Regions from separate parts of the Mesorhizobium sp. LSJC285A00 genome, predicted to be linked through region 3. Evidence: predicted binding sites of a transcription regulator. Region 3 holds the regulator's gene; each other region holds the start of a gene.

Evidence for each region. The regulator PhoB, encoded in region 3, activates phosphate uptake and scavenging genes when phosphate is short. The targets are predictions, from matches to a motif close to TGTCATNNANCTGTCAT.
Region 1: a site for PhoB is predicted at 1,130-1,146, ahead of X726_RS142490 (LTA synthase family protein). Genes of this name have one in related genera too.
Region 2: a site for PhoB is predicted at 1,276-1,292, ahead of ppk2 (polyphosphate kinase 2). Genes of this name have one in related genera too.

Annotation. Positions count from the first base shown of each region.
Region 1 is NZ_AYVK01000044.1:28,478-31,608, reverse strand. It holds gene fabD (ACP S-malonyltransferase) at 1-919, opposite strand, end outside; gene X726_RS142490 (LTA synthase family protein) at 1,197-3,125, shown strand.
Region 2 is NZ_AYVK01000050.1:9,251-12,381, reverse strand. It holds gene X726_RS141150 (glycosyl transferase family 90) at 1-45, shown strand, start outside; gene X726_RS141155 (aldo/keto reductase) at 66-1,109, opposite strand; gene ppk2 (polyphosphate kinase 2) at 1,353-2,273, shown strand; gene X726_RS141165 (dihydrofolate reductase family protein) at 2,463-3,107, opposite strand.
Region 3 is NZ_AYVK01000015.1:55,577-58,707, forward strand. It holds gene X726_RS154045 (ROK family protein) at 124-1,359, shown strand; gene phoB (phosphate regulon transcriptional regulator PhoB) at 1,390-2,079, opposite strand; gene phoU (phosphate signaling complex protein PhoU) at 2,096-2,800, opposite strand; gene pstB (phosphate ABC transporter ATP-binding protein PstB) at 2,842-3,131, opposite strand, start outside.

The DNA of each region.
Region 1 (3,131 bases), on a different contig from region 3:
CATCGGCCGGCGTGCCGACGGCCGATGTGGCGATGTCGCGGTTGATCCGCCGCGCCAGGCCGGAAAGCACCTTGCCGGCGCCGATCTCAAAGAGCGTGGCGACGCCGTTGGCGCCGAACCACTCCACCGTTTCGCGCCAGCGCACGCGGCCGGTGATCTGCTCGACCAGGCGGCGCGCGATCTCGTCGGGGTCGCTGGTCGGGACTACAGTGACGTTGGAGACGACGGGCACCACCGGTGCATTCTTGGTCACCCCGGCCAGCGCCTCGCGCATGACATCGGCCGCCGGCGCCATCAGCGCCGAATGGAAGGGTGCGGAGACCTGCAGCATCAGCGCCCGCTTGGCGCCCTTTTCGGTGCACAGTTTCGCGGCGAGTTCCACCGCCGCCCTGGCGCCGGAGATCACCAGCTGGCCGCCGCCATTGTCGTTGGCGATCTGGCAGACCTTGCCGGATCCCGTTGCGGCCTCGGTGCAAGCGGCTTCGACGTCGGGCTGTTCCAGTCCGATGATCGCCGCCATGGCGCCCTCGCCGGCCGGCACCGCCGCCTGCATGGCGTTGCCGCGGATGCGCAGCAGCCGGGCAGCATCGGCGACCGAAACGAAACCGGCCGCGGCAAGGGCGGAATATTCGCCGAGCGAATGACCGGCAACGTAGGCAACCTTGTCCTTCAGCGAAAAGCCGCGCGCTTCCAGCGAGCGGATCGCCGCCAGCGAGACCGCCATCAGCGCCGGCTGGGCATTGGCAGTCAGGGTCAGCGCCTCTTCCGGGCCTTCCCAGATCAGTTTCGACAGCTCTTCGCCCAACGCATCATCGACTTCCTCGAACACCCTGCGTGCCTCGGGGAAGGCGTCGGCGAGGTCCTTGCCCATGCCGACAGCCTGGCTGCCCTGTCCCGGAAAGGTGAATGCGACGGCCATTTGGGCGCTCTCCAGCGGCTGATTTTTCCTGCCTGTGACGCAAGGCGGACCGTCAAGTCAAGCCCGGAGGCGGCATTTCGGCTCTCGCTTGAACCGGAGCTGACCTCGAGTCCCTGTTCCCAAAGGCTTTTTGCCGATCACACCTGATGAAAACCGCTCACGAATCGTTTGCTGGCTCTTCTTATTTTCGCCACAGGCGCTAGCTTTTGCATGACAGTTCTATGACAGAACGGTGGCGCGAGTGGAAATACGCGTTGCTTGGGCCGGGGGAAGAGACGTGGCTAGGATCAGGAAGGGCGCGGCCGTACCCGCGCCACAATTCTTGGAAGACGATCCGTCCACCGGCTACCTGCCGGGGCGCAGATGGCCGGTCATCCGCTACGGTCTGGTCACGCTGCTTGCCTCCGCCATCCTGGTGTTCGCCATCGAATGGATCGTGCGCGGCGACTTCTTCGGCACGGTCGACTTCTTCCTGCAGCCATTCAAGCCGGGCTGGACCACCATCATTGTCTTTGCATTGGTGCTGATGGGACTGGACGCCGTGCTTGGCCGCAGTCACCAGAGCCTGATGATCGTGGCGCCGCTGACGCTGGCGCTGGCCTTTGTCGGGCATCAGAAGTCGCATTATCTCGGCGATCCACTCTACCCAACCGATTTTCTTTATTCGCGCCAGATCATGGCACTGATGCCGCTCCTGGTGCGCGAACGGCCCTGGACGGCGCTCGCCATGGCGGTCGGCATCGTCGCCGGCCTGTCGCTGCTGATCTATGGCTGGCGGTTGTGGCGCCGCAAGGTTCCGATCCTCAGCCGCAAAGGGCGGCTGGCGCGGCTGACGCTGGCAGTGCCGCTGCTCGCCTTCTTCGTCTCAATCATGGACTACGCCACCTTCTCGTGGACCCGCGACCGGCTGCAGATCATCCCGATCATGTGGGACCAGAAGGAGAACTACGCCTCCAACGGGTTTGCGCTGGCCTTCGCGCTCAACGTGCCGATGGCGCATGTCTCGGCGCCGGCGGGCTATTCCGACAAGGCGATCGACGCGATCGACAGGCCTGCTGTGGCGGCCTCGGTACCGGATGAGAAACCCGACATCATCGTGGTGATGAGCGAATCTTTCTGGGATCCGACCAAGCTGCCCGGCGTCACAATCACGCCTGACCCGATCCCCAATGTGCGGGCGCTGCGTTCCGGCTATATGTTTTCGCCGGAATTCGGCGGCATGACCGCCAACATCGAATTCGAGGCGCTGACCGGCTTTTCCAATGCCTTCCTGCCGGCGGGCTCGATTCCCTACCAGCAATATGTGCGCACGCCGACGCCGTCGCTGGCGACCTTCCTGAAAAGCGAGGGCTACCGGGCGCGCGCCATCCATCCGGGCACCAACTGGTTCTGGAACAGAGGCGCCGTCTATGCCGATTTCGGTTTCAACGATTTCCGCTCGGAAGAGACGCTGCCGCCACTGGAAAAGCGCGGGCCGCTGGCTTCCGATGCCTCGATGACCGACGAGATCATCGCAGAGGCCGACGCCAGCGAGCGGCCGGTGTTCTTCTTCGCCGTCAGCCTGCAGAACCACGGTCCCTACGAGCCGTACCGCTATTACAATCCGACCCACAAGGTCGCGGCACCGATCAGCACATGGGCGCGGGAATCGCTGCTCAGCTACGCCGAAGGCTCCGCCGATGCCGACCGTGGCCTCGAACGATTGATCGAATGGGCGAAGAAGCGCGAGCGGCCGACGGTCATCGCCTTCTTCGGCGACCATCTGCCGCCGCTCGGCCCCGTCTATGTCGAAACCGGTTACCTGAAGGACAATGTCGCGCCGCGCAAGGAACCGACGCCGGAGGCGGCACTGGAGCATCATCAGACGCCGCTGGTCATCTGGTCTAACCGCACCGGTCCGGCGCAGGATATGGGCGCGGTGAGCCCGGCCTTCCTGCCCTACCATATCCTTACCACGGCCGGGATCACGCACCCCTACTATACCGGCTTCCTGGGCGCGCTGCGCGAACGCTATCGCGTCGTGGATCGCAATCTGCTTCTGACACCGTCAGGTGAGGCCACGGCGGACTGGGCGCGGCAGAAGGACGTCGATCCGGCGATCAACGACTTCCGCCTGCTGCAATACGATATGATGTTCGGCAAGCGTAAGGCGGCTCCGGACTTCTTCCCCGAAACGATCAACGGTCGTACCCCGCATACGAGTTGATGCCTG
Region 2 (3,131 bases), on a different contig from region 3:
CAGATCGAGCCCGATCCGCAGGTCTGGCGGTTTATCGCGGGCTAGCGGCTTCCGGCGCCCTTAAGTCAGATGACGCTGCGGTCCATAACCAGATCGGCCGGGCCGAAGCGGTCCTTCGCCGTAAACTGCTGGTGCCAGTAGGGATAGAGCACCGGCGGCCGGCTGACGGCATCGAGACGCTGGCGTTCATCAAAGGACAGCGTCAGGCTTGCCGCGGCGAGATTGTCTTTCAACTGGGCCTCGTTGCGTGCGCCGATCACCAGCGAACTGACGGCCGGCCGGCCAAGCAGCCAAGCCAGCGCCACCTGGGCCGCCGAGACGCCGCGAGTGGCGCCGATGTCGACCAGCACGTCGACGATCCGCCACAGCCGGCCCTCGTCGCGGATCGGCGGTTCCGACCAGCCGCCGATCTGGCGCGCCGTCGGACTGTCGCGGCGGTATTTGCCCGACAGCAGGCCGCCGGCGAGCGGGCTCCACACCAGCACGCCAAGGCCCTGGTCGACCGAGATCGGCAAGAGCTCATACTCGGCCTCGCGTGCTTCCAGCGTGTAGTGGATCTGCTGGGTGACGAAACGCGGCTGGTGCTGGCTGTCGCTGATGCCGAGCGCCTTCATGACCTGCCAGCCGGAATAGTTGGAGCAGCCGACATAGCGGATCTTGCCCTGGGCAACCAGCGTGTCGAGCGCGGCGATGGTTTCCTCGAGCGGCGTCGCGCCATCCCATTCGTGCAGGAAATAGATGTCGATGACATCTGTCCTGAGGCGCTTCAGGCTCTTCTCGCATTCGCGGATCAGATGATGGCGCGACAGGCCTTCGTCATTGGGGCCCTTGCCGATCCGCATGCGCGCCTTGGAGGCGATCAGCACGTCGTTCTTGCGCTTGCCGCCGAGCGCCTCGCCGATGATCTCTTCCGACAATCCGTTCGAATAGACATTGGCGGTGTCGATGAGATTGATGCCGGCATCGATGCAAGTGTCGATGATGCGCGAGGCCTCCGCGAGATCGGAATTGCCGACGGCAGCGAACGGCCCGCTGCCGCCGAAGGTCATGGTTCCCAAGGTCAGCGCCGAAACTTTCAAGCCGGAACGGCCAAGCGTGCGGTATTCCATGTCAGATCCTCGTAGTTTTGGTGGGGAGGCGGTTTTAGCAGGAAAGGGCGGGGAAGCCCGAACGGGTCCGCCATTTGTAGGACAATTTGAGCGGCTTGTCGCCATCCCAGGGCGATGGATCGGCAATGCTCGCTGGTTTGCAGTGATCACCGGCTGGCCGGCGGCTTGCAATAAAACCGTCATTGGCGGCCTATATCGAGTCGGCTCAGGGTTTTATGTCAGCCGGCAAGCGGAGCAGTGGAAATGACTGAGTTAAAGCAGAATTCTCCGGCCAGGGATTGGCTGGAAGCCGAACTCGCCGACACGCTCGATGAGGACTATGAGCTGGAAATGTCGGAGCCGGCGCTGTCGCTGGAGATCGCCAAGATCTACAAGAGCGCGCATCCGCCGTCGATCGATCGCATGCAGTATTTCCGCGACCTGATCGGCTTGCAGTCGGAACTGATCAAGCTGCAGTCCTGGGTCGCCTACCACAAAAAGAAGCTGGTGGTGGTTTTCGAAGGCCGCGATTCCGCCGGCAAGGGCGGCGTCATAAAGCGCATCACCCAGCGCCTCAACCCGCGCATCTGCCGCGTCGTTGCGCTGCCGGCGCCGACCGAGCGCGAAAAATCGCAGTGGTATTTCCAGCGCTACGTGCCGCATCTGCCGGCCGGCGGCGAGATCGTGCTGTTCGACCGCTCCTGGTACAACCGCTCCGGCGTCGAGCGGGTGATGGGCTTTGCCGAACCCGATCAGGTCGAAGAGTTCTTCCGCGATGTGCCGGAGTTCGAGCGCATGCTGGTCCGCTCCGGCGTCACCCTGGTCAAATACTGGTTCTCGATCACCGACGAGGAACAGCAGATGCGCTTCATGATGCGCATCCACGATCCGATGAAGCAGTGGAAGCTGTCGCCGATGGACCTGCAGTCGCGCGTGCGCTGGGAGCAGTACACCAAGGCCAAGGAAGAGACGTTCGCCCGCACCAACATCCCAGAGGCACCGTGGTACATCGTCGAAGGCAACGACAAGAAGCGGGGGCGGCTGAACTGCATCGACCATCTCCTCAAACAGCTGCCCTATGAGGACGTGCCGCACGAAGAAATCACGCTGCCCGAGCGGGTGTTCAACCCGGAGTACGAGCGCCAGGTCCTGCCGCGCGAGCTTTACGTGCCGGAGAAGTATTGAGCACTTTTCCTTCTCCCCGTTTCACGGGGAGAAGGTGCCTGAAGGGCGGATGAGGGGCAGCGCCGGCATCGACGAATTCACAGCCGTCGGACGCTGCTAACCTCCAAAAGCAGCGCTGCCCCTCATTGCCTGCCGGGCATTTCTCCCCGCAAAACGGGGAGAAAGAAGCCTGCGCCTGTTACTTCGCCACTATACCCGCTTGATCGTCACATGCGTGGCGAGCGCCGTGGCCACCTGCTCGGTGCACTGGTAACCCAGCTTCAGCATATCCAGCCCGGCAAACAGGCTCTCGCCCCTCCCGAGCAACACCGGCGACACCGCCAGATGCAACTCGTCGATGAGCTTCTCTTGCAGATATTGCCGGATGGTGGAAACGCCGCCGCCGACGCGGACATCCTTGCCGCCGGCCGCGGCCTTTGCTTGTTCGAGCGCGGCGTGGATGCCGCCGGCAACGAAGTGGAAAACGGTGCCGCCTTCCATCACAATGGGGTCGCGCTTGTAGTGGGTCAGCACGAAGGTCGGCACGTGATAGGGCGGGTTGTCGCCCCACCAGCCTTTCCAGCTCTCGTCTGGCCATTCGCCGCGGATTGGGCCGAACATGTTGCGGCCGAGGATCCAGGCCCCGACATTGTCGAAGCTGCGGACAGTGAACCGGTCGTCCACATCGGTGGTGCCGCCATCCTTGCCGACCATCTCATGGAAGGTGCGGGTGCCGGTCATCCATTTGTGCAGATATTCGCTACCAACGCCGAGCGGATTTTGCAGGTCCTGGTCAGGACCGGCGCCGAAACCGTCGAGCGACAAGGTGAAGGCATTGACGCGAAGTTTGGACATGGAGACTCCCTTTCGGTGACCAGT
Region 3 (3,131 bases):
CTTGCCGAATTTTTTCGAGCTCCGCAATAAACAATGACAGGGCTGCCGGCGTCTGCCAATATTTGGCTGGTGCCGTCGAACGCCTTCACTATCATGAGGCGCGAGGAGGCCGGGAGGAAACAAATGTCGGTTGGAATCCGCCACGACGATCTGCGCCGTCGCAACCGCGCGATGGTGATTTCGGCCGTGCGCCGGGCCGGCCAGCCGTCGCGGACCGAGATTGCGGCGACCACCGGCCTCAGCCATTCGACCATATCGGCAATCTCGTCTGATCTGATTCAAGAAGGCATCCTGATTGAAGGCAAGCCTGGCGAGACCGGCTCGCTGAAACGCGGCCGGCCGCAGGTCGGCCTTGGCCTCAATCCGGAAGCGGCGGCGGTGATGACCGTGGTGCTGTCGCTGAACTTCCTCTCCGTCACCGTCATCGACTATGCCGGCCAGGTGGTCGCGGAAGAACAGCGCCGGCTCGACACGCTGACCATGCCGCGCGACGAACTGATCGGCGAATGCGTAGCAATCGTCCGGCGGCGTCTCGAGGACCCGGACCTGGACGTCCAGAGCATCGCCCGCATTGCCATGGGCATCCAGGGCATCACCGATTCGCAGGCGCGGGCCATGCTGTGGTCGCCAATCACGCCACTGACCGACATTGCCTTCGCCGACATGTTGGAAGCGGAATTCGGCATTCCGGCCACCATGGAGAACGACTGCAATATGATGGCGGTGGCGCTGCAATGGCGCCAGCCCGAGCGCTACCGCGACAATTTTATCGCCATCCTCTTGTCGCACGGCATCGGCATGGGACTGGTGCTGAAAGGCGAACTGTTCACCGGCACCCATTCCTCGGGCGGCGAGTTCGGCCACATGATCCACCGTCCGGGCGGCGCGCTCTGCCGCTGCGGGCGGCGCGGCTGCGTCGAGGCCTATGCCGGAAACTACGCCATCTGGCGCAGCGCCAGAATGATGAGCGAAGATGCCGAGCCGGTCGATATCGGCGACGCTGATATGCGCGCACTCGCCGCGCGCGCCCGCGAAACCGATGGCCCGGAGCGCGAAGCCTATCGCAGGGCCGGTGAGGCGCTCGGCTTCGGCCTCGGCAGCCTGTTTGCTCTGATCGATCCGGCACCCGTCGCCATGGTCGGCGTCAGCGCTGCCGCCTTCGACCTGATCGAACCGGCATTGCGCGAAGCGATCGCCCAGACCGCCGGCGGCCAGCACTCGAAATCGATCTCCTTCGACACCGAGCCCAACGAGCTGCCGCTGATCCGCGAAGGCTGTGCCATGCGCGCGCTCGGCTTCGTCGACCAGGAGATTTTCGCGCCGGGCATTCAGGCAAAATCCGGCAAGCATGTCGCCTGAATGGCCGGCAACGGCGCGACGCGCAGCATCCTAGTCTTCCCTGATAGCGTAGCCGGCGCCGCGAATGGTACGGATGACATCCGGCATGCGGCCGTTGTTGACGGCCTTGCGCAGCCGCCCGACATGCACGTCGACGGTTCGCTCGTCAATATAGATCGTCTCGCCCCAGACATTGTCGAGCAGCTGGCTGCGCGAGAACACGCGGCCGGGATGGCGCATCATGAATTCGAGCAGCCGGAACTCGGTCGGTCCGAGCCTGATCTCGCTCTTCTTGCGGTAGACCCGGTGCGATTCTCGATCGAGCACGATGTCGCCGACCTTGAGCACGCTGGACAGCACTTCCGGCTTGGCCCGGCGCAGCAGCGCTTTCACGCGCGCCATGAACTCCGGCGTCGAGAATGGCTTGACCAGATAGTCGTCGGCACCGGTGGACAGGCCGCGCACGCGATCGCTTTCCTCACCGCGCGCGGTCAGCATGATGATCGGCAGCCGCTCGGTTTCGGGCCGCACTCTAAGCCGCCGACAGAGCTCGATGCCGGAAACAGCGGGCACCATCCAGTCGAGCACCAGGAGATCGGGCACGTTTTCCTGCAGGCGGATCTCGGCCTCGTCGCCGCGTGTCACCACCTCGACGTGATAGCCTTCGGATTCGAGGTTGTAGCGGAGGAGCACGCCTAGCGGCTCCTCGTCCTCCACGACCATGATGCGTGGCGCGATCATAGGCAGTTCACCCTCATCAGGCCGGCGTGGCCATCGCCGTCTCGTCCTGCTTCGGACGATTGGCGGGCAATTGCTGGCCGGTCAGCACATAATACGCATTTTCGGCGATGTTGGTGACATGATCGCCGATGCGCTCAAGATTCTTGGCGCAGAACAAGAGATGCGTGCAGGCGGTGATGTTGCGAGGGTCTTCCATCATGTAGGTCAAGAGCTCACGAAACACGGACGTGTATTTGACGTCGATGCGCTCGTCGTCATTCCTGAGTTTTGCAAGAGCTGCCGCATCGGTGGCGGCATATTCCTCGACGACGCCTTGCACCTGGATCAGCACCAGTTGCGCCATGGCATCGATGGAGTGCGAGAGGTCGCGCGGCGTGACGCTCAAGCCCACGGTGCCGACGCGTTTGGCGATGTTCTTGGCGAGATCGCCGATGCGCTCGAGGTCGCCGGCCATGCGGATCGAGCCGACCACGGCGCGCAGATCGTTGGCCATCGGCTGGCGCTTGGCGATCAGCGTGATGGCGCGGTCGTCCAGTTCGCGCTGGCGCGCATCCATGATGGCGTCGTCGGAAACGACACGCTGTGCCAGCGCATTGTCCGAATTGAGCAGCGCCCTGGTCGAGCCGCTGACCATCGAGCCTGCCAGATCGCCCATGTCGCGGATCAGCTTGCTGATCTGCCCGAGCTCTTCATCGAAGGAGGCGACGGTATGTTCACCCATGATCTTGGTCCTCGTGCCTGAAAATTCACCCGCCGGACGGCTCAGCCGAAGCGGCCGGTAATGTAGTCCTGGGTGCGCTTGTCGTCGGGGTTGGTGAACATCTTGTCGGTGGCGCCCTCCTCGACGAGATAGCCGAGATGGAACATCGCCGTGCGCTGCGACACGCGCGCCGCCTGCTGCATCGAGTGGGTGACGATGACGATCGTGTAGTTCTGGCGCAGTTCGTCGATCAGCTCCTCGACACGGGCGGTGGCGATCGGATCGAGCGCCGAGCAGGGCTCGTCCATCAGGATCACCTCCGGCGACACGGCGATGGCGCGCGCGATGCACA